Regions from separate parts of the Blautia aquisgranensis genome, predicted to be linked through region 3. Evidence: predicted binding sites of a transcription regulator. Region 3 holds the regulator's gene; each other region holds the start of a gene.
What was found. The regulator NrdR, encoded in region 3, represses ribonucleotide reductase genes. The targets are predictions, from matches to a motif close to CACAANATNTTGTG.

Region 1 (10,735 bases), on a different contig from region 3:
CCATATGAGACCCCGAAGGATGCAGACCATTCCAAGGGAACTCTTACAATGGCTACCAACGCAACTTTCCAGCCATACGAATATTATGACGGAGACAACATCGTAGGTATCGACGTTGATATTGCACAGGCAATCTGTGACAAACTTGGATATGAGCTTAAAGTTGAGGATATGGAATTTGATGCGATCGTAAATGCAGTAAAATCCGGTAAAGCTGACTTTGGTGCAGCAGGAATGACTGTAACAGAGGATCGTAAGAAGAGTGTTGATTTTACAGATCCATATACAACAGCAGAACAGGTTATCATCGTACAGAAATAATTTTTTCTGACAGAAAACTTCAGGAACTTCATTCAGGTTCCGGATATCCGGGGTATACTTCCGGGTTTCGGAACCTGTAGTTTTGGAAAGGGTGGAAATTTTGAGTCTTATTGAACAGTTTCAGTTTAACTTTCTGGACGACAATCGCTGGCAGTTCATTGTATCCGGTCTGAAAAATACGATCATCATTACATTTTTTGCAGTACTTCTTGGTATTTTTCTGGGCTTCGTGATCGCCATTGTACGTTCAACACATGACAAAACAGGAAAACTTAAGATCCTGAACGCGATCTGCAGAGTTTATCTGACTGTAATTCGTGGAACACCTACCATGGTACAGCTGCTGATCGTATATTATGTAATTTTTGCAACTGTAGATCCAGGTAAGGTTGTGGTTGCGATCATCGCCTTTGGTATGAACTCAGCGGCATATGTGGCTGAGATCGTGCGTTCCGGTATCATGTCCATTGACCAGGGACAGTTTGAGGCCGGACGAAGCCTGGGACTTAACTACACACAGACAATGACGAAGATCATTCTTCCGCAGGCGGTCAAAAATATCCTGCCTGCTCTTGGAAACGAGCTGATTGTGCTTCTGAAAGAGACCTCCATCAGTGGTTACATTGGTCTTACTGACCTGACACGTGGCGGAGATATCATCCGAAGCCAGACCTACAGTGCGCTGTTTCCTCTGCTTGCAGTGGCAGCAATCTATCTTGTGATCGTTTGTTTCCTTACCTATCTTGTAGGAAGACTTGAGAGGAGGCTGAGAACCAATGAGCGTAAGTAATGAAGTACTTCTTGATGTGCAGGGGCTTCAGAAGGCCTATGGCAGTAATCAGGTCCTGAACGGAATCACCACACAGATCCGTCGTGGCGAGGTGGTAGCGATCATCGGACCGTCCGGCTGCGGTAAATCCACATTTCTCCGTTCCCTCAATCTTCTTGAGGAGCCTACCGGGGGAAAAATCCTCTTCGAAGGAACAGATATCACAGACCCGAAGGTGGATATCAACCGCCATCGTCAGAAAATCGGAATGGTATTTCAGCAGTTCAACCTGTTTCCGCACAAAACCGTAAAAGAGAACATCATGCTTGCTCCAGTAACACTGAAGCTGATGAGCAAGGAAGAGGCAGAAAAAACAGCTCTGGAGCTTCTGAAGCGCGTCGGCCTTCCGGATAAGGCAGATTCCTATCCGGATATGCTTTCCGGTGGTCAGAAGCAACGTATCGCCATTGCAAGATCCCTAGCCATGAACCCGGATGTGATGCTTTTTGATGAGCCAACATCCGCACTTGACCCGGAGATGGTCGGTGAGGTTCTTGAACTGATGCAGGAGCTTGCAAAATCCGGCATGACCATGGTAGTGGTAACACATGAGATGGGCTTTGCCCGCGAGGTGGCAACAAGAGTTCTTTTCATTGATGAAGGAAAGATCCAGGAAGAGAATTCCCCGAAGGAGTTTTTCGCAAATCCGAAGAACAAGAGACTTCGCGAATTCCTTTCGAAGACATTATAAGAAACACAGCAGATTGGATGGTCTTCAGTTCCTGCGTGAGGGCAGGATGAAGGGCATCCGTTTTTGGGGCATGTCTATCATTATAAAGCGTGTGCATTGAGAGAAGCATATTGCCGGTCACAGAGCAAACAGTCATCCACAGGATTTTCTGCCACTGTCGGGATTACAGTAGGATCACAGTCGTTGCTGTAAAAGACTGAGAGCTGTGTTATAATCTCTGTAAGAAGGCAGAAATAATAAAGGTTCGGAAGGCGCTTTTGACTATAGCGATCGAAGAATAAGATCTGAGGGGGAAATTTATGATTATTTACAAAGGAAAAGATTATCAGGATGTAAGCAGAAAGGCAGCCAATATCATGTCTGCACAGATCATTATGAAGCCAGATGCAGTGCTGGGTCTTGCAACCGGTTCCACTCCGGTGGGAATGTATGCACAGCTGGTGGAATGGTACAAAAAGGGAGATCTGGATTTTTCGCAGGTGACGACTGTAAATCTGGATGAGTATAAAGGGATTTCCGGGGATAATGAGCAGAGTTACCGATACTTTATGAATAAAAATCTGTTTGACCATATAAACATCGATAAAAACAAGACCTTTGTGCCGGATGGACTGGAAGAGAACAGTGACAAAGCCTGTGCAGAGTACAATGCGGTTATAAGCCGGACCGGTGGTGTGGATATGCAGCTTCTGGGAATCGGGGAAAACGGACACATCGGATTTAATGAGCCGGGTGCAGCCTTTGAGAAAGAGACGCACTGCGTGGACCTGACAGAAAGTACGATCAGGGCTAACGCGAGGTTTTTTGACAGCATGGATGAGGTTCCGAAGCAGGCATATACCATGGGAATCAAAAATATCATGGCAGCCAGAAAAATCCTTCTTGTGGCAACCGGTGTTGCCAAGGCAGAGGCTTTATATAAATCGCTTTACGGGCCGATCACGCCTAATGTTCCGGCATCCATTCTTCAGCTGCATCTGGATCTGACGGTGGTAGCCGATGAGGCTGCACTTGCGGTCATCCGGGAAAAAGGACTTCTGTAGAGGGAAGAGGAAAGTTACGACAGAGAGGGGTAAAAATCATGATCATCAGAAACGGAAAAGTATTTCAGGAAGACGGCACCTACCGGGAAATGGATCTGTATGTGGAGAAAGGCAGACTGGTTTCCTGTGAGCAGGAGGTTTCGGATAAAAAAGAGCTCGATGCGACTGGTCTGAAGGTGCTGCCGGGGCTTATTGATATCCACAGCCATGGCGCAGTGGGACATGATTTTTCCGATGCAGATGCGGCAGGTCTCCGGAAAATCCTCCAGTACGAAAAAGCCCACGGTATCACATCATATTGTCCTACTTCAATGACACTGCCGCTGGAGCAGCTGAGAGGGATTTTTGCTTCAGCAGAAAAAGTGGAGCAGGATGAGAGCTGTGCGCGAATCATAGGTGTGAATATGGAGGGACCGTTTCTTGATCCTGCGAAAAAAGGCGCGCATGTGGAAGCATACATCCGGAAGCCGGATGTGGAATTTTTCCGGGAGTGCCAGGAGGCAGCAGGTGGCAGGATACGGATCGTGACAGTAGCTCCGAATATGGAAGGCGCAGAGGACTTTATTGAAGAATTGAAGGACGATGTGGTGATCTCTCTTGGACATACAGGAGCAGATTACGACTGTGCGGTAAATGCCATGAAAAAAGGTGCTCATCATGTGACACATCTTTATAATGCCATGAATCCGCTGAATCATCGTGCGCCCGGTGTGATCGGGGCTGCGGCAGACGATCCGGACTGTATGGTGGAGATGATCGGAGACGGAATCCATATTCATCCGTCAGTGGTGCGTAATACGTTCCGGATGTTCGGGGGAGAACGTATCGTACTGATCAGCGACTCCATGATGGCAGCCGGAATGGAGAACGGAACGTATGAGCTGGGCGGTCAGGCAGTGACCATGAAAGACAGAAAAGCGGTTCTCGCTGACGGGACGATCGCAGGATCGGCAACGAATCTCTATGAATGTATGCAGTGTGTGATCGCTATGGGAGTGCCGGAGAGTGCGGCCATTTTTGCAGCGACAAGGAATCCGGCGAAGAGTATTGGGATTTACGATGAGGTGGGTTCGCTTGAACCTGGAAAAAGGGCAGATATCGTGCTTGCAGATGAAAAACTTAATCTTGTGCAGGTAATCTGAGAGAATGAGAACAGGTCAGAACTGTACAATAGAACAATGCAGAAATAAAAGGATGATTTCAATTCCTGGATAAACAGGGGTTGAAACCATCCTTTTTTGTACTTGATAATTAATTATTCAGACTGCTCCTTGCCGGAGGCATTCTTCGCAGCTTTCATTTCGCTGTAGCAGTATTTGATGATCGACTTTCTGGTTATGATTCCGATAAAAGCACCCTGGTCATCGATAACCGGAACAAAGTTCTGGTTGATGGCGCGGTCCAGAAGATCCTCCATGTTGGAGTCTGCGTGAACCGGCTTGTAGGTTGCCCGGCGGGGGATTGCCATAATTGGGATTCCTTCCGTTTCCTTGATATCGTGGATGTCTGCGCGGCGCATGCCCCAGAGAAGATCGCCCTCTGAGATGGTGCCGAGATATTTGCCGTCCATGGTAAGGATCGGGATGCAGGAGTACTTGCGGTGCTCCATTTTTTCGAGAGTTTGACGAAGAGTTTCGTCCTCGAAGATGTAGGCTACCTCGCTCTTTGGAATCAGAAAAAACAGAATGTTCACGTTATTACCTCATTTCTGCAAAAGTAAATTCGGGGTTGTTTACAGAAGCTGGAGGCCATGTGCTTCGGCAGCGTCTGTGATCTCTTTTGGCCAGAGGGATACGTGTACCTCTCCGATATGTGCCTTGCGGAGGAAGAACATGCAGATTCGGGACTGACCGATTCCACCGCCGATGGTATATGGCAGTTCTTTGTTGAGGATCGCTTTCTGGAAAGGAAGCTCTCTTCTGTCGTCGCAGCCTGCTTCTGTGAGCTGGCGGTCAAGAGCTGTTTCGTCTACACGGATTCCCATGGAGGACAGCTCAAGGGCGATATCAAGTACCGGATAATATACAAGGATATCTCCGTTCAGTTCCCAGTCATCATAGTCCGGGGCACGTCCGTCGTGGCGCTCTCCGTTGGTGAGAGTTTTTCCGACTTTCATAAGGAATACGGCACCCTTTTCACGGGTGATCTTGTATTCACGTTCCTTCGGTGTGCAGTCCGGATACATGTCAAGAAGCTCCTGGGTTGTGATGAAGAAGATATCTTTCGGCAGGATTTCCTCGATGTAGTCGTACTGTACTGCCATGTATTTCTCAGTTTTACGAAGGACGCTGTAGATATTGCGGACAGTTTCCTTGAGAGTTTCCATGGTGCGTTCTTCTTTTGAGATGATCTTCTCCCAGTCCCACTGGTCTACGTAAACAGAGTGGATATTGTCAAGATCCTCGTCGCGTCGGATCGCTACCATATCGGTATAAAGTCCTTCACCATGTGAAAAACCATATTTCTTAAGTGCATAACGTTTCCATTTAGCCAGAGAGTGTACGATCTCGGCGTTGCTGCCCTCGATCGCCTTGATATCAAAGCTTACCGGACGTTCTACACCGTTAAGGTTGTCGTTAAGACCAGACTCCGGTGCTACAAAGGTCGGAGCGGATACTCTGAGAAGATTGAGCTTCTGGGAGAGTGTCTGCTGGAAGAAATCTTTTACGGTTTTGATCGCAATCTGTGTATCATGGAGGTTCAGGTCTGCATGATAGGTTGCGGGGATTGTGATTGTATTCATTATCGGCTCCTCCTGATGATTTTTTGGCTTATCTGCTCTGTGAGGTATTATAGCAGAAAATGGGTGGGGTGGCAATAAAAGAAAAGGGCTGTGTATTATATGCCGGGTATGATATACTTAAAACAGTGAATGCAGAAAAACAGTACAAAACGAGCTTTGATGGGATAATTAACTGTCTTGGCAGATACAGGATGGAGGGAGCTTATGGCTGGTGAAAAATGTCAGGTATGTGGTGGAAAAGTTGTAAATGGAAGGTGTTCTCTCTGCGGAATGCCGTATCGGAATGACGAGGTGCTTTATCATCTGAATGAACCCCGGGAGGTGCATTATGGTCATGCTTCTGCCAGAGTCCGGGAAAAGATGCGAGGATATGCCGAAATGTCCGGCACTGGAAAAACACAGCAGAGGAGTGCAAACGGGACGGCGGGAATGCCGGGCACAGTAAGAACGGAAAAGAAGGGAAATACCGGGAAGCGCAGAGAGATAGCTGCAACAGTACAGCGATCGCAGAATAGTGGCAGCATGCCAGGGAATATGAGTGGTCAGACGAGAGGAAATATGCAGCGTGGTTTCGGAACAAGAACCGGACGGGGCGGAATCTCGGAACTGAATCGTCAGAAAACAGAGAAAACATCAGCTGATATGAATCAGAGGAAGGTCATGAACCAGCGTGAAAATCAGCCTTCTGAGAAGAAAAAATCCGGTTCAAAAGCGTGGATCATTATATGGTTCATCATAGGGATTATATGTGCGGCTCCGGAAATGTGGAAGCTGTTCCTGAACTGGCTTGTAAATAATTTGTAAGAATATTTCCGCAGTGAGATCAGGCAGTGCTAAGAGTCTGTATTTTTTTGTATACAGAAATACCTCTTTTCTTTTCATGCCAGCTGTGGTATACTCATGCCTAGCACAATATATAGAGAAAAAACAAGATATAGGTATCGTAAACACTATATATAGTATTGGGAGAGATGAGTCATGATATATGTTATTAAGAAAGACGGAACAAGAGAAGAGTTTAATCCTCTGAAGATCGTGGCTGCCGTAAACAAATCAGCAGAGCGTATTCTTTACACTTTTTCAGATGAAGAGAAGGATTTTATCTGCCGTTTTGCCCAGGAGCATGCGGATTCCCTTGGGAAAAATGAGATCGAGATCCAGGAGATGCACAACATCGTAGAGGGTGCTCTGGAGCGTGTGAATCCGGCCGTAGCCAAGAGCTATCGTGATTACCGTAACTATAAGCTGGATTTTATTCATATGATGGATGACGTCTATACCAAGAGCCAGGCGATCCGTTATATTGGCGACAAGAGCAATGCCAATACAGACAGCGCACTTGTAGCGACCAAACGAAGTCTGATCTTTAATGAGCTGAACAAGGAGCTCTACCGTAAGTTTTTTATGAACCGTAACGAGCTTCAGGCATGTAAGGACGGATACATTTATATTCATGATCAGTCTGCGCGTCTGGATACAATGAACTGCTGTCTCTTTGATGTGGCTGCTGTACTGAGCGGTGGCTTTGAGATGGGTAATGTATGGTACAATGAGCCGAAGACTCTGGATACAGCCTTTGATGTTATGGGAGATATCATCTTAAGTACAGCTGCACAGCAATACGGCGGTTTCACTGTGCCGGAGGTTGATAAGATCCTGGCTCCGTATGCGAAAAAGAGCTATGACAAATATATTTCTGAATTTATGAAATATTCTGATGAGAGCTGGAAGGGCCGTGAGGAGAGGGCAGTTGAGTATGCGCTTGATAAGGTCCGCAGAGATTATGACCAGGGCTGGCAGGGAATCGAGTACAAGCTGAATACAGTCGGTTCCTCCAGAGGTGATTATCCGTTTGTTACGGTGACACTGGGACTTGGAACAGAGCAGTTCGAGAAGATGTGTACGATCTCTCTTCTTGAGGTTCATCAGGGCGGTCAGGGTAAGGCCGGACATAAGAAACCGGTGCTTTTTCCGAAGATCGTTTTCCTCTATGATAAAGAAATTCATGGCCCTGGAAAATGCTGTGAGGATATCTTTGAAGCCGGTGTGGAATGCTCCTCAAAGACCATGTATCCGGACTGGCTTTCCATGACGGGTGCTGGCTATATCTCCAGCATGTACAAGAAATATAAAAAGGTCATCAGCCCTATGGGATGTCGTGCGTTCTTAAGTCCGTGGTATGAGCGTGGCGGAATGGAGCCGGCGGATGAGAATGATACACCTGTTTTTGTGGGACGTTTCAACATTGGTGCGGTAAGCCTTCATCTTCCGATGATCCTTGCCAAGGCGAGAGCGGAGAGCAGAGATTTCTACGAGGTTCTTGACTTCTATCTGGAAATGATCCGTAATCTTCATATCCGTACCTATGAGTATCTGGGACAGATGCGTGCATCGACCAACCCGCTTGCATACTGCGAGGGCGGATTCTACGGCGGTCATCTGAAACCGAATGAAAAGATCGGCAAGATCCTGAAACCGATGACAGCGTCCTTTGGAATTACCGCGCTGAATGAGCTGCAGGAGCTTTATAACGGCAAGTCCATTGCTGAGGATGGAGCTTTTGCACTGGAAGTTCTGAAATATATCAACGATAAGGTAAATCAGTACAAGAAAGAGGACGGATATCTTTATGCAATCTACGGAACACCGGCAGAGAGTCTCTGTGGTCTGCAGGTAGAGCAGTTCCGAAAGATGTACGGAATCATCGAGGGTGTTTCTGACAGACCTTATGTGAGCAACAGCTTCCATTGTCATGTAACAGAGGATGTAACTCCGATTGAGAAACAGGATCTGGAGGGACGTTTCTGGGAGCTTTGCAATGGCGGAAAGATTCAGTATGTGCGTTACCCGATCGGTTACAACAAAGAGGCAATCCGTACATTGATCCGCCGGGCTATGGATCTGGGCTATTATGAAGGTGTGAACCTTTCTCTTGCATACTGTGATGACTGTGGACATGAAGAACTTGAGATGGATGTGTGTCCGGTCTGCGGTTCCAGAAACCTGACCAAGATCGACCGTATGAACGGATATCTTTCCTACAGTCGTGTGCATGGAGATACCCGACTGAATGAAGCCAAGATGGCGGAGATCGCTGAGAGAAAATCCATGTAAAAATATTTTGCGGAATATTCCGGATAGTTCAGATGTTGAAAGATCCCGTACTCAGACTACTGTTGGAGCATGTCTGAATACGGGATCTAAGTAAATTTAGATATTTATTTGATGATAGTTCCTGTTTTTTCGAGGTATCCCTCTTTTGCATGAGCCATATCAGTGATGATGGTACGGCGTCCGGTACCTTTCTCAACGAAGGAAACACCTGCTTCGATCTTAGGAAGCATGGAACCTGCTGTAAACTGGTCATCAGCGATATATTTCTTCGCATCATCGGTGGAAATGGTATCCAGATAAGACTCGTGATCTGTATTACGATCAAGACTTACTTTCTCAACACTTGTGAGGATCAGCAGTGTATCTGCGTTCAGCTCCTCTGCAAGAAGTCCGGCTGCGCGGTCTTTCTCAATGATGGCGCTGGCACCGTTCAGCTGTGCACCCTGCTCGAGAACGGGGATTCCGCCGCCGCCTGCTGCGATAACGATCTGCTCAGCCTGGGAAAGAACCTTCACAGTTTCAATCTCAATGATCTTATGCGGCTTCGGAGCTGCAAGGATTCGTCTGTACTGGCCTTCGCCTACTTTTGTGACAAAGTTACCTTTTTCTTCTTCTGCCTCAGCCTCCTCGGCGTTGAGAACACGGCCGATGATCTTCTCTGGCTCTGCAAAAGCTTCATCGTAAGGATCGATGACAACCTGTGTGAGGACTGTGCTTACCGGCTTAAAAATTCCTCTGGAGATAAGCTCCGCACGAATGGCGTTCTGAAGATCATAACCGATATAACCCTGGCTCATGGCAGAACATACAGACATTGGTGCAAATGTGTAATCAGGATGTGCCTTGCCGAATTCGTTCATTGCGGTGTGGATCATCCCTACCTGCGGACCGTTGCTGTGGGAGATTACCACGCGGGTGCCTTCTTCTACCAGGTCAGCGATCGCTTTCGCTGCGAGTTTGGTAGCTTTTTTCTGTTCTGGAAGTGTGGTGCCAAGTGCTCGGTGGCCTAATGCAACTACTACGGTTTTTTCGCTCATAGGAAATACCTCATTTCTCTCTAAAATGATTACTGTTTAAAGTAATGAATACTATATTTCATTATAAAAGACCTATGTGGGAAATGCAATAGAATTATTTTTTGCAAAGGAAAAACCGCCTGACGTATCAGGCGGCTGGTTTCCTACTATTTTTTGAGGGGGGAGATAGAGAGTGGTTTTTCATCTATCCAAGATCTATTATATAGATGAATTATGTTTAAATTATGTCGTCAATCTAAAAGAAATCGAAAATTTATAAATAAAGTTTAAACAAAGTTTATATTTTTTATATGTAGTTGCGCCATATCGTGGAATGTGCTACATTAAAAGAGTCTTATTTCCGCGTTCTGCGGGAAATATTCACGCATCAGTTCGATGCAGAGATCCATTTTTGTAAAAAAATCGTAGCTGTGTATGAAGAAGCACCGGAATTGCAGGAAAATTGCCTGTTTATGCACTGCTTTTTCGAGGAGGGATGCCTTTGCTTGTGGAAAAGTAAGCTCTGATAAAGAAATCGTGTGTAAAAAAAGACTGCTGCAAAGGCAGAGACAGGAGAATGCTATGAAAAACAGAATATGGAGACGGATCCGGAAAACCGGTATTGCTGTTGCAACTGCAGGGGCTGTGTTAAGTGGCGGATTTTTAACGGAAACAGTAAAAAGTGCAGAGATTGAAGCAGTAGGAATAACGATTGGACAGAGTGGTTCCTGGACAGACAAGGAGAACGGGCGTGCGGAACTGAATATCCATGTAGAGGGGATTAAGAGATGGATTGATGAGAGAAAAAAACAGGAATCAGAAGCCCTGGAAGTGAAAAATATGCAACTGGAGGACGTGACGGCGAAAATTGCAGAAGTAAAAAATATGGAGCAGAATGCCAAAGAATATGAGGAGATGAATTTCGAAAGCAGGGAAGAAGAGATTGAAAAACCGGAAGTCGGAGAAACAGAAACTGAA
Region 2 (10,735 bases), on a different contig from region 3:
TGGATTCTGCCGGTGTTGCCTCCAGATTGAAAAGCTCACCCGGATACTGTTCCTGATAATCGGACAGGCGGCTTCTCATATGCTCCAGAACTTCTTTTGTGAACTTCTGTGTCTCCGGAGCTGTCATGTCCTTCTTAAGCCAGCATGCGTTCAGTCCGGCCTCATTCATTCCCACAAGACCGATGGTTGAAAAATGATTCTCAAAACTTCCAAGATATCTCTTGGTATACGGATAAAGACCCTCGTCAAGAAGTCTGCTGATCACATCTCGCTTAATATGAAGAGATCTTGCTGAAATATCCATCATATGATCCAGACGGTGGTAGAATTCCTCCGGTGTTCTGGAAAGGTAAGCGATACGCGGCATATTGATCGTAACAACGCCAACAGAGCCTGTGCTCTCACCGGAGCCGAAGAAACCGCCGCTCTTTTTGCGAAGCTCACGGAGATCAAGACGAAGACGGCAGCACATGCTGCGGATATCGCTTGGCTTCATATCACTGTTGATATAGTTTGAAAAATACGGAGTACCGTACTTGGAAGTCATCTCAAAGAGAAGCCGGTTATTCTCAGTGTCGGACCAGTCAAATTCTTTCGTAATGGAATAGGTCGGAATCGGATACTGGAAGCCACGTCCGTTGGCATCGCCCTCGATCATGGTCTCGATAAATGCTTTGTTGACCATGTCCATTTCTTTCTTACAGTCCTTATATTTAAAGTCCATATCCTTGCCGCCTACGATAGCAGGAAGCTCTGCAAGGTCATCCGGAACTGTCCAGTCCAGTGTAATATTGGAAAATGGTGCCTGTGTTCCCCAACGACTTGGTGTGTTCACACCATATACAAAAGATTCGATACATTTCTTCACTTCTCTGTAGGAAAGATTGTCCACCTTTACAAAAGGTGCCAGATATGTATCAAAGGATGAAAATGCCTGTGCTCCTGCCCATTCATTCTGCATAATTCCAAGGAAATTGACCATCTGATTGCAAAGCACGCTCAGGTGCTTGGCTGGTGCAGAAGTGATCTTGCCCTCGATTCCGCCAAGACCTTCCCTGATCAGCTGCTTCAGTGACCAGCCTGCACAGTAACCTGTCAGCATGGACAGATCATGGATATGAATGTCTGCATTTCTGTGTGCCTCTGCGATCTCATTATCGTAGATCTCAGAAAGCCAGTAATTCGCGGTAACTGCTCCTGAGTTGCTTAAGATCAGGCCGCCTACGGAGTAGGTAACTGTTGAGTTCTCTTTTACACGCCAGTCCTCAACCTTCACATAGCTGTTTACGATCTCTTTATAGTCAAGAATGGTAGATTTCATATTACGGATCTTCTCACGCTGTTTGCGGTAAAGAATATAAGCCTTGGCTACATCAGAATATCCTGCCTGGATCAGTACATTCTCCACACTGTCCTGGATATCTTCAACTGAGATCCTGTTGTTTTCGATCTTATTCTGAAAATCTGCGGTAACACGAAGCCCCAGAAGATCGATCATATCCGGGCTGTAATTCTTATCCTTCGCATCAAAGGCTTTGTCAATGGCAGCTGTGATCTTGCCCATCTTAAATTCGTCTAATTCACCGTCTCTTTTTACTACCTGAAACATAAAAAAAATGCCTCCCTCACGCATATATTTTTAAAGCGCTGTAGGCTTATTGTAGCAGACACACTATCGAACGTCAATACAAAAAGTACCATATATAGTGTCCGTTTTGTTCAGGGTACTATATATGGTACTGAGTTTAGTTTTTAACATTTATGTAACTTTCGGGTAGATTTCACGCGGAACCCTTGCTTTTACCGCAATCCCGCCCTCTGTATATTCCTCGGAAAGAAGCTGGCCGTACTCACGGATCAGCTGGATCTGGCCAGCTTCTGCATAGGGAAAAAGCCGCTCCATATAGATCTGGCCTTCTGCCAGGATTTTTGAAAGAAGTTCTTTCAGCTCATGGAGTCCTTCTCCTGTACGTGCAGAAATCTTCAGAGTATGATCTGCCCGCAGATCCCGGAGACTCTCTCCGGAAACACGGTCCTGCTTGTTAAAAAGCGTGATCGTTTTTTTACCAAGGGCACCTAGCTCTTTCAGGGTCTCATATACGATATGCATCTGCATCTCCGCCTGTGGATTGGAAGCATCCACCACATGGATAATATAATCCGCGTATTTCGCCTCTTCAAGAGTACTCTTAAACGCCTCCACCAGATTATGCGGCAGCTTGCGGATAAAACCTACCGTATCTGTAAGAAGCAGCTGCTGCCCGTCATCCAGTGTGAGAAGACGGGTCGTTGGATCCAGAGTTGCAAAAAGCTTATCCTCAGAAAGCACCTCTGCCCCTGTCAGTGTATTCAGAAGTGTGGATTTTCCGGCGTTGGTATAGCCTACGATGGCTGCAGTCTTAAGATTGCCCTCCGATCTTCTGGAACGGATCAGCTCTCTGTGCTTCTCCACCTGGGAAAGCTCCTGCTTCAGCGCGGAAATCCGGTTACGGATCAGACGGCGGTCTGTCTCCAGCTTCTTCTCACCGGGTCCTCTTGTTCCGATTCCGCCTCCCAGACGGGAAAATGAGGAGCGAAGTCCTACCAGACGCGCAGAACGGTAACGAAGCTGTGCAAGTTCCACCTGGATCTTACCCTCACTGGTCACCGCACGCTTCGCAAAAATATCAAGGATCAGAAGAGTTCTGTCCATGACTTTACATTCCAGCTCCCTCTCCAGATTATTCATCTGTGCAGGAGAAAGCTCATCATCACAGATCACACCATTGGCATTTAAAGCATAGAGAAGACCTTTAACCTCCTCGATCTTTCCCTTACCAATGTAGGTACCCGGGTGAACAGCCTCCCGGTTCTGAATGATCCTGCCCGCCACGGAGGCACCGGCTGTAGAAGCAAGTTCACCAAGCTCATCCAGTGATTCTTCCATATCATCTCCGGCACTGGCCTGCACGCCGATCAGGATCACACGGTCCTGTATCTCGTCAAAATATTCCATATCAGCCCTCCGAAGATGTTCTGGTCTTAAGGAAAGCCAGCTCTTTTTTTGCAGCGGAATCTTCCGGGAACATATCAATATATTCCTGAGCCTTCGTCAGAGCTGTGGCAAAATCCAGCTTCTTCTCATAGGCAACAATCTCATTAAACAACAGACTCTGCATCTCATCTGTGGATGCTGTCGGAAGTCCCTTGGTGATATTGTCCAGTGCAGAATCATAATCTCCGTTACGGATATCGCACAGTGCCAGCCCGTTATAGCCTTTTGCCGAATCTCCCTCTGCTGAGATATACTGTGTATACATAGCTTTTGCATTATCCACATCATCCTGTGCCAGATACACCATGCCAAGCAAAAGTACTGCTTCTGTGTTGTCCTTCTTGGTAGCTTCCAGAAGCTCTTTCTTGGCATTACTGTAGTCTTCCATGTAATAATAAACGCGGCCTCTGTCACAGTGATCCTGGGCATCCTTCGCCTCTGAGGAAAGCGCAGCTTCCAGATATCTGGTTCCGTCTGCCTCCATATCCTTGTCCAGATATGCTTCATAGATCTGAATAGCCATATCGTAGGTAGCGTTTTCTCCATATGCCTGCTTGAAGTTAGAAGCAGCTTCCTCGTAGGAATCCATGGCAAGAGCAACTTTTCCTGTAAGGAAATAGGTACCTGCATCCATCTCAAAATCTACTCCAAGTGTCTGACAGTCTGCCATTGCATCCTCGTATTTACCTGCTTTCAGCTCTGCAGTTGTCCGGTAGGACAGAATATCCTTGCGAAGACTTTTGCTTACCTTGTCACAGTTCAGCGCATCCGTAAAACTGGTTATAGCATCCTCATACTTACCAAGACGGAGATTCGCAATTCCTGCTCCTCTGTAAGACTGTGCCAGCTTCACTCCGTTCTGGATCGAAGTCTGATACTCCTCCAGCGCATACTTGTAACTTCCCTGTGAAAGATCTTTGCCTGCCTGCTCATATGTTTTTGTTTTTTCACTGCCACAGCCGCCCAGAAGCAACGCCCCTGTCACGGCTGCAAGAATCAATACTGTCTTTGTATTTTTCATGGATTACCTTATTCTACAACAAGCCCTTCGGCTTCCATTACATCAACAACACTGTCTACGTATTTATGGCAGAGCTCATCTGTTCCTGCTTCTACCATAACACGGATCAGTGGCTCTGTACCACTCTCACGTACAAGGATACGTCCATCATCGCCCAGTGCCTCTGCTGCAGCCTCGATTGCAGCTTTCACCTTCTCATTGTCCAGTGCTGTCTTCTTGTCAGACACACGGACATTGCGGAGAAGCTGCGGATAAACCTTCATCTCCTTTGCAAGATCACAGAGTGTTGCCTTCTTGTCCACACATGCCTCCATGATCATCAGGGAAGTAAGGATTCCGTCACCTGTAGCAGAATAGCGGCTGAAAATAATATGTCCGGACTGCTCGCCACCGATACTATAATTATTTTCCATCATGTTCTCAGCAACGTATTTGTCACCAACTGCAGTCTGCTCATAGTCGATGCCTTCACGCTCCAGAGATTTGTAAAGGCCAAGATTGGACATAACAGTGGTCACAACTGTGTTGCCATTGAGCTGACCTTTTTCTTTGAGATATTTACCGCATACGTACATGATCTTGTCACCATCAATGATATTTCCGCGATGGTCAACTGCGATACATCTGTCTGCATCTCCATCGTATGCAAAACCAATATCCAGACCTTTATCGATTACAAACTGTCTCAGCACCTCGATATGAGTGGAGCCACAGCCACGGTTGATATTGGTTCCGTTCGGCTCATTGTTGATCACATATGTTTTTGCACGAAGTGCGTCAAAAACACTCTTTGCAATAGCAGATGAGCTTCCGTTGGAGCAGTCCAGTCCAACCTTGACATTCTTAAAGTCATGACATGGAATGGAAATCAGATGTCCGATATAACGGTTTCTTCCTGATGCAAAATCCACTGTGCGTCCAATATCTTCTCCTGTTGCCAGTGGAAGTTCCTCGATCTCACCATCCAGGTAAGCTTCAATGCGCTTCTCGATCTCAGCGGAAATTTTCTGTCCGTTCTCATTGAGAACCTTGATTCCGTTATCAGTAAATGGATTGTGACTTGCGGAAATCATGATACCGCAGTCAAAATCTTCTGTACGTACTACGTATGAAACACTTGGCGTTGTTGTTACGTGAAGCAGATAAGCATCTGCTCCGGAAGCTGTCAGTCCTGCTGCCAGAGCATACTCAAACATGTAGCTGCTTCTTCTTGTATCCTTACCGATCACGATCTTTGCCTTGTGATCTCTGCCATAATACCAGCCGAGATAACGACCCACGTGAAATGCATGATCTGCTGTAAGCTTTACATTTGCCTCACCACGAAAACCATCTGTTCCGAAATATTTGCCCATAATGTTCTCCTTTATTACTGATACAGCCCCTCCGGATAAACACCGTCATCTGTCAGTTTCTTAAATGCAGCCTGTACAGATGCCTTATCCTCCTGATATGTAACACCGAACCACTCGTCCTGTGTCTCAAGAACATCTACGGCCGCTCTGCCGGAATGGATAAGCTGGTCGATCAGTTCAGGAAGAAGGTACTCTTTCTTGATGTCGCCTTCTTCGATTCCGCCAAGGAACTCCACGAAGCCTTTCTCAAGGATCTCCATGAATTCCGGTGTCAGTCCCCACATGTTCATGGAAACAAGGCTCTTTGTATCCAGTGTTTCTGCTGTACCATCGTCATTTCTTGTCTCAGCACCGTCAGCTGTCTTGAAGATATTATGTGTCTCTGTAACACCAACAAGCTTGCCCTCTTCGATATGGCATACGCCTCTTGTAACACTTCCGTTATCACTTAAGGTATTTCCAAGACGGAATCCGGCCATACAGATATGCATCGGACCATCCTGCGGATGATCCTGTACAAGATAGTCGTGAACCTTCACATATGCTTCTTTTCCATAGTAGTCATCTGCATTGATAACAGCGAACGGCTCAGAGAGAACCTTCTTTGCTGCAAGTACAGCATGTCCTGTTCCCCACGGTTTTGTACGGTCTGCCGGCTTCTTAAAGTCTCCCGGAAGATCATCGATCTCCTGGAATGCGTAAGCTACCTCTGTAATCTTCTCTATACGATCGCCGATAACTTTACGGAACTCATCCTCGATATCCTTACGGATGATAAATACAACTTTGTTGAAACCTGCCTCCAGTGCATCATGAATGGAATAGTCCATAATGATCTCACCCTTCGGTCCTACCGGTGCAAGCTGTTTGATACCTTTTCCGAAACGGCTGCCGATTCCGGCTGCCATAATTACCAGTGCTGTCTTTTTCATGTTACGTTTCCTCCTGATTATTATAGTTTTTTTTAATTTATATTTGTAATTATCCGGTTACTCCTGCTCATTAAGCTTTGTCAGCTTCACGGCCTGGTCTGCTGCGATCAGGCTGTCAATGATCTCATCCAGATCTCCGTTAAGAATATTCTCAAGACGATGAAGCGTAAGCTTGATACGATGATCCGTCACACGGCCCTGTGGAAAATTATAGGTACGGATTTTCTCGGAACGGTCTCCGGTACCAATCTGGCTTCTTCTGGCCTCAGCCTCCGCATCATGCTGTTTTGCAAGCTCCATTTCATAAAGACGGGAACGAAGTACACGCAGTGCCTTGTCCTTATTCTTAAGCTGTGATTTCTCATCCTGGCAGGAAATAACGATTCCCGTCGGAATATGGGTAAGACGTACCGCGGAGTCTGTTGTATTGACACACTGACCACCATTTCCGGATGCACGGAATACGTCGAATTTACACTCGTTGAGATCCAGATGGAAATCAATCTCCTCTGCCTCCGGCATGATCGCTACTGTACAGGTGGAAGTATGGATTCTTCCGCCGGACTCTGTTTCCGGCACACGCTGTACACGGTGTACACCACTCTCATATTTCAGTCTGGAATAGGCACCCTCTCCCTTGATCATAAAGGTTACTTCCTTGAAGCCGCCGATTCCGTTCTCATTGAGGCTGAGCATCTCTGTCTTCCAGCGGCGGGACTCTGCATATTTCACATACATACGGTAAATCTCCGCTGCAAAAAGTGCTGCCTCATCACCACCGGCGCCTCCACGGATCTCAACGATAACATTCTTGCTGTCGTTAGGATCTTTCGGAAGAAGAAGGATCTTCAGCTCATGCTCCAGCTCTTCGACTCTCTTCTTTGCATCGGAGAGCTCTTCCTTGAGCATTTCACGCATCTCTTCATCTTTCTCGCTTTCCAGCATGGAAAGGCTGTCCTCGATCGTCTCTTTATTTTTCTTATATTCTTTATATGCGTCTACGATTGGCTGCAGGTCGCTCTGCTCTTTCATAAGCTTCTGAAAATGTGCCGGGTCATCGGTCACTCCCGGTTCTCCAAGCTCATTGAGAAGCTCATCAAAGCGCACCAGCAGATCATCCAGTTTATCAAACATGTATTTCCTCCTGTTTCTGTCCAATCACCACACGATCAAGTCCAGGCAGATCCTTTATGACCTGAATGTGTGTAAAACCAGCTTCTTTCATCATATCACTGACTGCACTTCCCTGTGTGCAGCCGATCTCATACAGAAGCCATCCTCCGGGCTTCAGATATTTTCCTGCCTCAGATGTAATGCTTCTGTAAAAATAAAGCCCGTCTTCCCTGCCGTCAAGCGCTCCCCTCGGGTCATGAAGACGCACCTCTTCCATTAATGTCTCAATTTCTTCCGTTGCTATATAAGGCGGGTTTGAAATAAGGATATCATATTTCCTGTCCTCTTTTCCACCTTTTTCGCAAAAATACGGTGCAGAAAACATATCACTTTCCACAAACCGGGCACGATTTTCCACCCCCAGCACTTTGGCATTCTTTTCTGCCACCTCAAGAGCACTTCCTGAGATATCTGCTCCCACACCACGGGCATCCTCCCGTTCCAGAAGAAGACTGATGAGAATACATCCGGAGCCTGTACACATGTCAAGAATTTCAGGCTCTTTCATATCTTCCATACGCTTTAGTGCTTCTTCCACCAGCGTCTCCGTATCCTGTCTGGGAATCAGTACATTCTCGTTTACATAAAATTCATAGCCCATAAAAAAAGCCTGATGAGTCAGCTGCTGTACAGGAATATGGCCTGCACGCCTGCCGATCAGCTCCAGATACTCTGCTGCGGTCTCATCAGACACCGGTTCATCTCCATGTGCAAAATAATATGCCCGATTAATTCCGGTCTTAAATTCCAGAAGGAGCCAGGCATCCAGCCCGGCTTCTTCCAGTCTATTTTCTTTCAATATATTTGTGCCTTTTTTCAGAAGGGACTCAAGAGTCTGCATGGCATGTCTCCTCTGTCTCATAAGGAATATCCAGATCGAATTCCTCTTTCAGATATGCTCTCCAGTCAAAAACCGCTTCAACAGCCTTAATGGCAACCTCTGCCATATCTGCTGTCGGCTCCTTGGTGGTCAGTCTCTGCATGGCAAGACCTGGCTTGCTCATGATATCTGCAAATTTACTGTCTGTTCTTCCTGCCCACTGAATGATCTCAAAAGAAATTCCTGCAACTACCGGAACCATAAGCAGTCTTCCGAAAAGCCTCACCCAGTAAACCGGAACCAGTACAAACACAAAGTGAAGCACAATACTTACCAGCATAACCAGGAACAGAAAGCTTGTTCCGCAGCGTTTATGTAATCTGGAACTCTTCAGCACATTCTCAACCGTCAGGGGCATTCCGTGCTCCACACAGTTGATACATTTATGCTCCGCACCATGATACATAAAAGTCCTCTGAATATCCTTCATTCTGGAAATCAGAAGCATATATCCCATAAACAGCGCCAGCTTCACAAAAGCTTCCACAACTGTGACTGCAAATTCCGATGCCCCGACTTTGCGGATCAGACTGGCCAGTGCATAAGGAAGCAACATAAATGCAGCAACTGATACAACAATGGAAAAAGCCACCGTCACATAAAGCAGCCACTTAAACTGCCTGTCTTCCTTTGCTTTCTTCGCAGAGCGCTCCTTGTCGGTAAGATGGGCATTTTTCTTCGCCTCTTCCTCATCCTCCTCGTCGCCCGCAATCTCTGCCGAATACATCAGACATTTGGTGCCCACCACAAGAGAATCCACGAAGCTTACTACTCCACGGATAATGGGCTTCTTTAAAAACTGTCCGTTTCCGAATATGCACTTATAATCTTCTACTTTCAGCTCGATTTCTTTATCCGGGCGGCGCACTGCGATGGAATACTTGTCCTTGTGGCGCATCATGATTCCTTCCATCACGGCCTGTCCGCCGATATTCGATGATTTCATTCATTCTCTCCTGTGCAGCTGAAAAATATTTTCAGTTAAAGAAAGGTTGAGATTTCCCAACCTCAACCTTCTCATTTCCTGTATTCGTAATAATTACTTATTCAGGCCGTATTTCTTATTGAACTTATCGATACGTCCACGAGCCTGTGTAGCCTTCTGCTGTCCTGTGTAGAACGGATGGCATTTGGAGCAGATCTCAACGTGGATGTCCTCTTTAGTGGAACCTGTTACGAAAGTGTTTCCGCAGTTGCAGGTTACAGTTGCCTGATAGTAGTTCGGATGGATTCCTTCTCTCATGATTTTCACCTCTCTATATAATTTAATATTATTCGTATACATTTGACGAATTCCATTTTAAACAGCTTGCTAAGTATAACATAGCTTTCCTTAAAATGCAAGGACTTTATAAAAATTTCTGTTTTCTTACTGTCTGTACCAGTTCTGCATTCGTTCTTGTACGCGCAAAGGTATTCAGTATCTGTTCTACAGCCTCATCGGACTTCATTCCGTTGAGTGCTTTTCGCATAATATAGACAGCTTCCTGTTCATCCTTGCTGAGAAGAAGATCCTCTCTTCTTGTGCCGGATTTCTGGATATCGATAGCCGGAAATACTCGTTTTTCCTGCAATTTTCGATCCAGTACCAGCTCCATGTTACCGGTTCCTTTGAACTCCTCATAGATCACATCGTCCATCTTACTGCCGGTATCCACAAGTGCAGTCGCAAGGATCGTCAGGCTTCCGCCCTCACGCATATTACGGGCTGCGCCAAAAAATCTCTTCGGCATATGAAGAGCTGCCGGATCAAGACCACCGGATAAGGTTCTTCCGCTTGGCGGGATGATCAGGTTATAGGCTCTGGCCAGTCTGGTAATGGAATCCAGAAGAATGATAACATCCTGCTTATGTTCCACAAGACGGCGGGCACGCTCCACAACCATCTCGGAAACTCTCTTGTGATGCTCCGGAAGCTCATCAAAGGTAGAATAAATCACTTCCACATTTGGTCCCTGGATCGCTTCCTTGATATCCGTAACCTCCTCCGGACGCTCATCGATCAGAAGAATGATCAGATGCATGTCCCGGTTGTTCTTAAGGATCGATTTGGCAACGTCTTTAAGAAGGGTTGTCTTACCTGCCTTAGGTGGAGATACGATCATACCTCTCTGTCCTTTTCCGATTGGGCTTATCAGATCCACTATACGCATGGCAGTTGTGCCACCTGCACGCTCCATGACAAGTCTCTCATTTGGAAAGATCGGTGTCATATCTTCGAAATTATATCGTCTCTGGCCTTCGCTGGGATGAAAACCGTTGATAGAAGAAACATAAAGAAGTGCGCTGAACTTCTCGCCCTGAGTCTTGATCCGGATATTTCCCTGGATGATATCTCCT
Region 3 (10,735 bases):
AATAACCTCAAGCTCAACAAAAAGAGGTGGCTCGATAGCGAATACCTCGCCGTTATGAGAGCAAACCTTAACCATCTCGTTATCCTTAACGAATTTCAGAGAATCGCCAACCTGCTCCTCTGTAAGGCCAACCTGGTCATATGTCTCTGTGTTCATGAAGTAGTATAAACCACCATCCTGATACAGATACTGCATATCTACACGCTCAATACGTGCTGCCGGGAACTTCTCTGTAGGACGGAAAGATTTCTCCACTACAGATCCTGTGATGATGTTTTTGTATTTTGTTCTTACAAAGGCTGCGCCTTTTCCTGGTTTTACATGCTGGAATTCAACGATCTGACATACGTTTCCATCAATTTCAAGTGTGATACCATTTTTGAAATCACCTGCTGAAATCATAAATATTTCCTCCTTAAATATATGCGCTTCTTTTCGCTATGAATTATTCTATAATACCTTTTGTCATTTTTCAACTGTTTTTTTGCTTATGACTCTAATTTTTCTTCAATTTCAGCAATAAGCTCATCAAAAGGCTTCACTCCTGTAACCACCTTGATGTCTGCAAACTTCTCATAAACAGGATCTCTCTGCTTGAGCAGCTTCTTGATCTTGTCCTCTTTGTTTTCAGCACCTTCCAGTGTTGGATTGTTGCTTCCTTCCAGTCGTTTGATCAGTGTTGCCGCTGATCCTTTCAGATAGATGATGGTTCCCATATTCTGGAGATACTTCTGGTTCTGCTCCTGAAGAGGCAGTCCCGCACTTACGGAGATCACCTTACGCTCACTGTCTGTAGACAGCTCTTTCACTGCCATTGTCTCAAGTGCACGGTAAAATGGTTCTCCGAAACGTTCAAATACCTCCTTTACCGACATGTTCATTTTTTTCACGATCAGTCTGTCCACGTCAATAAACGGAAGCCCTAGGTCCTTCGCCAGCCGCTTTCCTACTCGTGTCTTTCCTGAACCCATAAAGCCGATAATTACAATATGGTTCATGAATTCTTCCCCTCCTCTTTTCGGTAAAAATGTAATACTATTTTTTCCAGATAGCGCTTCAGCACGATCTGGATCTCTTCTTTTGGATGAATCGGTTTCACAAGGATCGTCCGGATCCCGGCCCGTTTCGCTCCATAAATATCCGTAAACAGCTGATCTCCTACAAAAATCGTTCTGTCCAGATCTGTTCCGATCACCTGACAGGCCTTTCTGTAGTTCTTCACAGCCGGTTTATGGGCATTTTCTATAAATTCTCCCTCCACAGCACGGGCAAACGACTCCACGCGTGGCTTCTGATTATTGGATACAAAGCAATAATGAAAGCCTATCTCACGGAGTCTCTTAAATAATGCCTTCGCCCGCTCATCCGCTGGTGCTCCATGGGGTACTATGGTATTGTCGATATCAAAAAGAAGCCCCCGGTATCCTTCTCTGTAAAGCTTCTCATAATCGATCACATATGCAGAATCCAGATATTCATCCGGAAAAAAACTTCTGAACATCTATTCCACCTCAGTTTTCTTTCTCCAGGTAATCATAAAGCTCACCCAGATGATCTTTCATTACTTCATAGCCATGATTATAAAAGCCTTTCAGGGCTTCCACATTCTGTTCCGTACGGGACACCGTCTCAATCTCCGGACGGATCACAAAGATATGACCTTCCTTTTCCCATTTTTCGATCAGATCCAGTGTTTTATTATAAACCTGGTAGCGATTGAGCAACGTGTTGAGAAGATTCGGATATTTCTTGAAAGCAGCCACATAGACCGCTTTGCTCTTTCCTGGTTTCTTTTTGCGGTAACCCTGGTTTCTGGTGAGGATTACCACGTTTTTACGGTGTCCTTTTTTCATGGCATGGATCAATGGTATGGAATCCGCTGACCCGCCATCCAGGCATGGATTGCCGTCTATCATCACCATCGGACTCATTCCCGGAATACTGCTGGATGCTCTGCAGATATCCATAAGCCGCTTTCTGTCCTGATTCTCAGAAAGATATTCCGCCTCTCCGGTAAGACAGTTCGTTACGACCATCTCACATTCAATATCTGAACGAAAATACTCTTCAAAATCAAACGGAAAGATCTCATTTGGATACCTGTCAAAGATCATATCCATATCAAACAGGCTTCGGTTATCCACCACGTTCTTAAGGCTGATATAACGGTATTCCTTATTCTCGACGATCATGCAGCGTCTGGTCCGCCCGATCTGACCGGAAACATAGTCCATAGCATTACAGGCACCAGCAGACACTCCCACTACATATGGAAGCTTCACCTTCTGTTCCATAAGATAATCCAGTACTCCTGCAGTAAAAACACCACGGTTTCCGCCGCCTTCCAGTACCAGTGCTGTCTCGTTGTTTTCTGTCATTGTCTTTTACCTTTCTTACCGATCTGCAAGAGGAATGTATTCTGCCTCCGGAAGTACATTCTTGTAAGCCGGACGGATGATCTTGTCTACATTGATCAGCTCCTCCATACGGTGGGCGCTCCAGCCGACAATACGTGCAATCGCAAACATCGGCGTATACAGCTCCAGCGGCAGATCCAGCATGCTGTAAACAAAGCCGCTGTAAAAGTCCACATTGGCACTGACACCCTTGTAGATCTTGCGCTCTTCTGCGATAACCTGTGGTGCAAGACGCTCCACTGCTTCATACAGCTGATAATCCTTCATCCTGCCCTTCTCTCTGGCAAGCTGCTCTACATAGCCTTTAAATACTTCCGCACGTGGGTCGGAAACAGAATAGATCGCATGTCCCATACCATAGATAAGGCCCCTTTTGTCAAAAGCTTCCTTGTGCAAAAGCTTCCTGAGGTATGTACGCACCTCATCCTCATCACTGTAGTCATGCACATGTTTTCGCATATCATTGAACATCTTCACTACCTTGATATTGGCACCACCATGCTTCGGTCCTTTCAGGGAACCAAGTGCTGCTGCGATCGCTGAATACGTATCTGTTCCGGAGGAAGAAACTACGTGAGTGGTAAAGGTAGAGTTGTTACCACCGCCATGCTCCATATGAAGGATCAGGGCAATATCAAGGATCTCCGCTTCCAGAGCCGTATACTTCTTATCCGGTCTTAAAAGGCGCAGGATATTCTCTGCTGTGGAAAGCTCTCTCTTAGGCTGATGGATATAAAGGCTTTTGCCCTTCTCATAATGGTTGTAGGCCTGATAAGCATAAACAGATAACAGTGGGAAAACACTGATAAGATTAATGCACTGACGAAGCACATTATCAAGCTGGATATTGTCCGGATCCTTATCATAAGAATAAAGTGTAAGGACACTTCTGGACAAAGCATTCATAATATCCCTGGACGGTGCTTTCATAATGACATCTCTCACAAAATTTCTCGGCAATGTCCTCTGATCGGCCAGAATACCGGAAAACTCATTCAGTTCTTCCTGGTTTGGCAGCTTGCCGAAAAGAAGCAGATAAGTCACTTCTTCGAAACCGAACCGTCTGTCATTGATAAATCCCCTGGTCAGATCCTTGATATCATATCCTCTGTAGGAAAGCTTGCCCGCACAGGGAACTTCCTTTCCGTCTACGATCTTCGTAGCCTGTACATTGGAGATCTGGGTCAGTCCCGCAAGAACGCCCTTTCCATTAAGGTCACGCAGGCCTCGTTTGACATCATATTTACCATAAAGGGATAAATCCAGTTTATCATTCTCCAGACAGATCTGGGTCAGTTTCTCAATCTCAGGTGTCACTTTCATGTTAAATCTGCTCATTAATAAATTCCCCTTTCGCTTTCTGTTTATTGCTGTTCGATAGCGGTCCCTCCTCATTCCCCTCTCAAGCAATTCTTATGCTGCTGTTCACTCCATGGACATGAATGGCAGCATTTCTGGTCTTATTCCACATATCCCGGCATAACCGGCCGGGATATTTCATAAATGATTATAACATTTTTTTCGCTATTGGTCTATGATGAAAATTCTATTGATGATCACCTCTGCTTATATGTAGCAAAGAACTCTTTCATCTTTTTCATGGCTTTATCCAGCTGGCGGATATCCGGCAGATATACAATACGGAAATGATCCGGCTGATGCCAGTTGAATCCTTTTCCCGGAACGATAAGAACCTGTTTATCATGCAGGAAATCCAGTGCAAACTGTTCATCATTGAAGATATTGAATTTTTCTGTATCGATCTTCGGGAAGATATAGAATGCCGCACGTGGCTTCACTGCTGAAATTCCCGGAATATCATTAAGAGCCTTATAAATAAAATCTCTCTGCTCATACACACGTCCGCCCGGCTGGATATATTCATTGACGCTCTGATATCCACCCAGTGCAGTCTGTACGATAGACTGTGCCGGAACATTGGAACACAGACGCATGGAAGAAAGCATGTTGATTCCCTCAATATAACCTTTTGCCTTATTCTTTGCACCACTTAAGATCATCCAGCCGATACGGAATCCCGCAATCATATGGGACTTGGACAGTCCGGAAAAAGTAACACAGAATACATCCGGTGCAAGAGATGCAATAGATGTATGTTTATATCCATCCATAACAAGACGGTCATAGATCTCATCAGAAAAGATGATCAGTTCATGTTCTCTTGCAATATCTGCGATCTGCTCCAGGATCTCCTTCGGATATACTGCACCTGTAGGATTATTCGGGTTAATGATAACGATCGCCTTGGTCCTTGGTGTGATCTTGCTCTTGATATCCTCAATATCCGGATACCAGTCAGACTGTTCATCACAGATATAATGAACTACATTTCCGCCTGCCAGTGTTGCAGTAGCTGTCCACAACGGATAATCGGGCGCCGGGATCAGGATCTCATCCCCGTTATCAAGCAGTGCCTGCATACAAAGGTTGATCAGCTCACTGACACCATTTCCTGTATAAATATCATTAATGGTAACTCCCGGGATCCCGCGAAGCTGTGCATACTGCATGATCGCCTTCCTTGCGGAAAAAATACCCTTGGAATCAGAATATCCCTGGGACGTACGTACATTGCTCAGCATATCAAGAATGACTTCCTGCGGTGCAGAAAATCCAAAAGGATACGGATTACCTATATTAAGCTTCAGGATCTCCATTCCGTCCTCTTCCATTCTGGCCGCCTCATCTACAACCGGTCCTCGCACGTCATACAGTACGTTGTCAAGCTTTGATGATTTCCCGAATGTTCTCATAAAAACCACTCCTTTACCTATTTTCACTATTATTTTAACTTTTTGTGTTCATAGTCAAAAAATATTTATTTCTATATCTTCTCACATTTGCTCCCTCAACGCAAGAAATAAAAATTTAAAAAATTTTATTTTAGCACTTCCCTTTTTTAGCATGTTAATGTATAATAGCACTCGAATTTAGTTTTCAACGCAATTTAATATGTGATGAGGAGGAAACAACAATGTCTTACACAGAAGAAGTTTATGAAAGAGTTGTAGCACAGAATCCTGGCGAGCCAGAATTCCATCAGGCAGTTAAGGAAGTTCTCGATTCCCTTAAAGTCGTAATTGACAAAAATGAGGAAGAGTATCGTAAACTTTCCATCCTTGAGCGTCTTGTAGAGCCAGAGAGGATTATCTCCTTCAAAGTACCGTGGATCGATGATAACGGAACTGTACAGGTTAACAAGGGATATCGTGTTCAGTTCAACAGTGCGATCGGACCATACAAGGGCGGCTTAAGATTCCATCCTTCTGTAAATCAGGGTATCCTGAAATTCCTTGGTTTTGAGCAGACCTTTAAAAACTCTCTTACAGGCCTTCCGATCGGCGGCGGAAAAGGTGGTTCCAACTTCGATCCTAAAGGTAAATCTGACAGAGAGGTTATGGCATTCTGCCAGAGCTTTATGACAGAGCTTTGCAAATATATCGGTGCAGACACAGATGTACCGGCTGGTGATATCGGTGTTGGCGGACGTGAGATCGGATATCTCTTCGGACAGTACAAGAGAATCCGCGGACTCTATGAGGGTGTACTCACAGGTAAAGGTCTCTCCTTCGGCGGTTCTCTGATCCGTACAGAGGCTACCGGTTACGGTGTTGTATACATGCTCAACGAGATTGCTAAGGCTCACAATGATTCCGTAGAAGGAAAAACAATCGTTGTAACAGGTTCCGGTAACGTAGCTATCTACGCTGTTGAAAAAGCTACACAGCTTGGTGCCAAAGTTGTTGCAATGAACGACTCAAACGGATATATCTATGATCCGAACGGAATCAACCTTGACGTAGTAAAAGACATTAAAGAAGTTAAACGTGGACGTATCAAAGAGTACGCTGACCGTGTTGAGGGTGCTACTTACACAGAGGGACTTGGCATCTGGAACATCAAGTGTGATATCTATCTTCCATGCGCTACGCAGAACGAGCTTGGCCTTGACGGAGCTAAAACACTTGTTGCAAACGGCTGCAAGTATGTAGTTGAGGGTGCTAACATGCCTACTACTCTTGATGCAACAACATACCTTCAGGAGAACGGCGTTCTCTTCATGCCTGGCAAAGCCGCAAACGCTGGCGGTGTTGCTACATCCGCACTTGAGATGAGCCAGAACTCCATGAGACTTTCCTGGACAAGAGAAGAAGTTGATGAGAAACTTCACAACATCATGATCGACATCTTCCACAAAGCTGATGACGCTGCTAAACGTTACGGCATGGAAGACAACTATGTTGTAGGTGCTAACATCGCCGGCTTCGAAAAAGTTGTCGATGCTATGAAAGCTCAGGGCATTGTTTAATTTCAAGTTTCCTGACTCTTTAACGTGAGATCATATAACCGGACCGCAGAGGTTTTTCCCTGCGATCCGGTTTTTTATTTCTTTGAAACATTGCAGAACAATTTTCCATAACAAAAAAACCAGCCGTCGCAAAGGACAGCCAGTTCTCTTTCTTCTATATATTATTCACGATCATCTTGCAGCTTCTCTGCAAATATAAATGTCTGAGAGCAACATCAGTTTATCAGTTTCTTCAGTTCATCCATAAAAGTGCTGACATCTTTAAATTCCCTGTAAACCGATGCAAAGCGCACATAAGCTACTGCATCCAGATCTTTCAGATGTTCCATGACGATCTCTCCGATCTTGGTACTGCTGATCTCACGATCCTCTGAGCGGAAGATATCTCCCTCTATGGAATCGATCATCTCCTCTACTCGCTCAATGGGAATGGGGCGTTTATAGCACGCACGCAGAACACCATCCTGAATCTTGGATCTCTTATAGCTCTCACGATTCTGATCCTTCTTGATCACAGTCAGCGGAATCGTCTCCACTTTCTCATAGGTTGTAAATCTCTTCCCGCAGGCATCGCAGAGACGGCGGCGGCGGATAGAATTGGTATCCTCCACAGGTCTGGAATCCACAACTCTTGTATTATCCTGGTTACAGAACGGACATCTCACAAAACTCTCCCCTTTCCGGATCAATATTTATTTTTATTATAAAATATTTGCATATAATGTGTCAATAATTGGACTTGCATAAATTTTACAGATTTTCCATAAAATCATATCAGGTGATGAATTTATGCGTATCTGCGAACTGAAACAGAAAGAAGTGATCAATATCCACACCTGCAGAAGCCTTGGCTGTCCCATAGATGTGGAATTCTGCTGCGAAACATCCCGTCTGAAAGCTCTGGTCATGCCTGAGCCCGGAAAATTCTGCTGGTGTTTTTCCAAAGGAGGCGAATGTATCATTCCCTGGGACTGTATCCGTCAGATCGGAGAAGATATCATTCTTGTAGATTTCCGGAGCGAAAAACATCTCCCCGGAGAATAAAAATCCACCATTTGTCAAGGTCTATTATTTTTATTATTTTCACCGGAAAAGTATATTTCATCCGCCCTCTGAGAATCATCTTAATGTACCGACAAGACAAGGAGGATTCTAAGATGGCACTGAATAAAGTGGAAATATGCGGAGTAAATACCTCAACTCTTCCTGTTCTGAATCAGGAGGAAAAAGAGGAACTCTTCAAAAAAATCAAAGCTGGCGATGAGAAAGCCAGAGAATTGTACATCAAAGGTAATCTGCGGCTTGTTTTAAGCGTGATCCGGCGTTTCCAGAACAGCAACGAAAACCCAGATGACCTTTTTCAGATCGGCTGTATCGGCCTGATCAAAGCAATCGACAATTTCGACACTACCCTTCAGGTAAAATTTTCAACCTATGCTGTTCCCATGATTATCGGCGAGATCCGTCGCTATCTCCGGGATAACAACAGCATACGAGTCAGCCGTTCTCTGCGGGATATCGCCTACAAAACCATTTACACTAGGGAAAATTATATGCGACAGCACTTAAAGGAACCAACCATCGCCGAGATCGCAGATGAAATCGGCATTGACAAAGAGATGATCGTCTATGCAATGGATGCGATCCAGAGTCCTGTCAGCCTTTTTGAGCCTGTATATTCCGAAGGCGGGGATACTCTTTATGTAATGGATCAGATCAGTGACCGAAAAAACAAAGAAGAAAACTGGGTCGAAGGTATTTCCCTGAGAGATGCCATGAACCGTCTTGGACAGCGGGAACGCCATATCATTGAACTCCGCTTCTACGAAGGAAAAACCCAGATGGAGGTTGCCGATGAGATCGGTATTTCCCAGGCCCAGGTCAGCCGCCTGGAAAAAAATGCTCTTCGAAGCATGCGGAATTACCTGCGTAATTAACTCCTGTTTCCCGTTTTTCTTACAGCTTTGGTTTTTACAGCTTTCGTTTGCCGGAAAAATATTACGGCAGACTGCATGATTCCGCAGCTTTCCATTCGTTTATGGCACGGATATCATTTTACAGTCTGCCGTCATACATATGATTATATTATTTCAGTGCTTTTTCAATCTCATCAATCACGATCCGAAGTGCTTTCAGTCTTGCATATTTCTTATCTACAGATTCCAGGATATGCCACGGTGCATAGGTTGTGCTCGTCTTCTGAAGCATCTCATCCACTGCTCCCTCATACTGATCCCATTTCTCACGGTTTCTCCAGTCCTCGTCTGTGATCTTCCAGCGCTTCTCCGGATTGTTCTGCCTGTCATTGAATCTGGCAAGCTGTGTATCCTTGTCTATCTGCACCCAAAATTTCACGATCACAGCTCCCCAGTCAGAAAGCTCCTTCTCAAATTCATTGATCTCATTGTAAGCACGTCTCCAGTCATTCTCACTGCAGAATCCTTCCAGGCGTTCCACCATAACTCTTCCATACCAGGTTCTGTCAAAAATAGCGATATGTCCATCCTTGGGAAGTCTTGTCCAGAATCGCCACAGATAATGTCTTGCCTTCTCATGAGGTTCCGGGCTTGCAATCGGATGCACCTCAAAGCCACGGGGATCCAGTGCTTCGGCAATACGTTTGATGTTGCCGCCTTTTCCTGCTGCATCCCATCCTTCATAGGTAATGATCACAGGTACTCTCTTCCTGTACAGACGGTTGTGAAGACTTCCAAGCTTCGCCTGGAGTTCCTTGAGTTCTGTTTTATACTGCTCATCATCCACTTCTTTTCCGTCCAGTGGAATCTCATCAAGTTTTGGCATCTCCACCATCGGAAAAACATTCTGCAGGATTGGAACCGAATGCTTGCTGTTCTCCATGGCAATCTCAATATTGCTGATCATCGTCTCCAGCACCTGAAGCTCTGCCCATTTCCGGTCGCTGGCATCTATGATATACCACGGTGCCGAAGATGTATTGGTATCACGCATATACTGATCAAAAACCTTCCGGCATTTCTTATAATGATCGTTCTGCCAGAGATCATAGTCATTGATCCTCCAGCAGGTATCCTTGCTCTCCAGAAGAACGCCCATACGTTTCTCCTGTTCCTTACGGTCGATCTGCATAAAGAATTTCAGAAGGACATAGCCATTATCTGTGAGCTGCCGCTCAAATCTCCGGATACTGTCGATACGCTTTACGTAAATCTCGCCTTTCAGATTTTTGTCCATTCGGTCACGGCAGGTCTGGTCCATCCATCCGGAATCCAGAAATGTGAACTTGCCTGCCTCCGGAATTTCCTTAAAATACCGGTAAAGAAATGGTCTTCGCAAATCTTCTTCTGTAGGCGCAGACATAGTCGCAACTTTGAAAAAACGGGGATCAATGTTCTTGATCACCTTACTTATGGTGCTGCCTTTTCCGGAGGCACCCCAGCCTTCAAACAGCACGATCACCGGAATCTTATGCTCCTTCAGTGCCATCTGAAGTTCATACAGTTTCGTCCTTGCAGTAACAAGCCGTTCCTTGATATCTTCTTTTTCCGGAATCAGTTCCGGGTTCCAGTTTTTTAACATCTGCATCGTCCTTCCTGAATTTTTTGAATATTCATATTATATCACATTTATAGATATTTTACGATAAACTTTACATAAATTTTACAGACAGATAATCTCTTTGGAATCTTCAGATTTTCTTTATAAATCCTGGTAAAATAATCAAAAAATATTTCACCCTCTTGACAATTCTTCTTCCGCTACATACAATATATGCGCTGATCGTTATATTTTTAACCGGCAAACTGCAAAGCAGTTATCTGGTACAAAGTTACATAGCTCTGCACCGGATGAATTTTAAAATTTGTTTCAAGGAGCATATCATGAAACTTACAGAAGAACTTCTTAAAAAAATGGAAGAAAAAAAAGAGCTGTATGCAGACGGCATCATCATGCCGGACGGAGATTACCGCCTTATTACTGACGGACATCTGAAAACTCTTATGGCTCT

Region 1: nrdD (anaerobic ribonucleoside-triphosphate reductase) is a predicted target of NrdR. The motif match lies at 6,576-6,589, and genes of this name have one in related genera.
Region 2: WMO28_RS03985 (ribonucleoside triphosphate reductase) is a predicted target of NrdR. The motif match lies at 1,696-1,709, and genes of this name have one in related genera.

What each region holds. Positions count from the first base shown of each region.
Region 1 is NZ_JBBMEJ010000003.1:116,449-127,183, forward strand. Features, by position in the region: gene WMO28_RS04015 (transporter substrate-binding domain-containing protein) at 1-321, shown strand, start outside; gene WMO28_RS04020 (amino acid ABC transporter permease) at 422-1,111, shown strand; gene WMO28_RS04025 (amino acid ABC transporter ATP-binding protein) at 1,098-1,841, shown strand; gene nagB (glucosamine-6-phosphate deaminase) at 2,141-2,884, shown strand; gene nagA (N-acetylglucosamine-6-phosphate deacetylase) at 2,923-4,026, shown strand; gene WMO28_RS04040 (CBS domain-containing protein) at 4,140-4,577, opposite strand; gene asnA (aspartate--ammonia ligase) at 4,617-5,627, opposite strand; gene WMO28_RS04050 (hypothetical protein) at 5,696-5,842, shown strand; gene WMO28_RS04055 (hypothetical protein) at 5,832-6,431, shown strand; gene nrdD (anaerobic ribonucleoside-triphosphate reductase) at 6,606-8,741, shown strand; gene arcC (carbamate kinase) at 8,846-9,778, opposite strand; gene WMO28_RS04070 (COG1470 family protein) at 10,340-10,735, shown strand, end outside.
Region 2 is NZ_JBBMEJ010000003.1:100,249-110,983, reverse strand. Features, by position in the region: gene WMO28_RS03985 (ribonucleoside triphosphate reductase) at 1-1,609, opposite strand, end outside; gene hflX (GTPase HflX) at 1,760-2,995, opposite strand; gene WMO28_RS03975 (tetratricopeptide repeat protein) at 2,997-4,055, opposite strand; gene glmM (phosphoglucosamine mutase) at 4,064-5,410, opposite strand; gene WMO28_RS03965 (sugar phosphate nucleotidyltransferase) at 5,425-6,342, opposite strand; gene prfA (peptide chain release factor 1) at 6,400-7,476, opposite strand; gene prmC (peptide chain release factor N(5)-glutamine methyltransferase) at 7,469-8,356, opposite strand; gene WMO28_RS03950 (DUF1385 domain-containing protein) at 8,343-9,341, opposite strand; gene rpmE (50S ribosomal protein L31) at 9,435-9,638, opposite strand; gene rho (transcription termination factor Rho) at 9,745-10,735, opposite strand, start outside.
Region 3 is NZ_JBBMEJ010000001.1:348,704-359,438, forward strand. Features, by position in the region: gene efp (elongation factor P) at 1-402, opposite strand, end outside; gene WMO28_RS01715 (shikimate kinase) at 489-998, opposite strand; gene WMO28_RS01720 (YqeG family HAD IIIA-type phosphatase) at 995-1,501, opposite strand; gene WMO28_RS01725 (patatin-like phospholipase family protein) at 1,512-2,378, opposite strand; gene WMO28_RS01730 (citrate/2-methylcitrate synthase) at 2,394-3,755, opposite strand; gene WMO28_RS01735 (aminotransferase class I/II-fold pyridoxal phosphate-dependent enzyme) at 3,974-5,191, opposite strand; gene gdhA (NADP-specific glutamate dehydrogenase) at 5,413-6,747, shown strand; gene nrdR (transcriptional regulator NrdR) at 6,963-7,412, opposite strand; gene WMO28_RS01750 (YlmC/YmxH family sporulation protein) at 7,537-7,791, shown strand; gene sigG (RNA polymerase sporulation sigma factor SigG) at 7,905-8,684, shown strand; gene pap (polyphosphate:AMP phosphotransferase) at 8,833-10,305, opposite strand; gene WMO28_RS01765 (hypothetical protein) at 10,608-10,735, shown strand, end outside.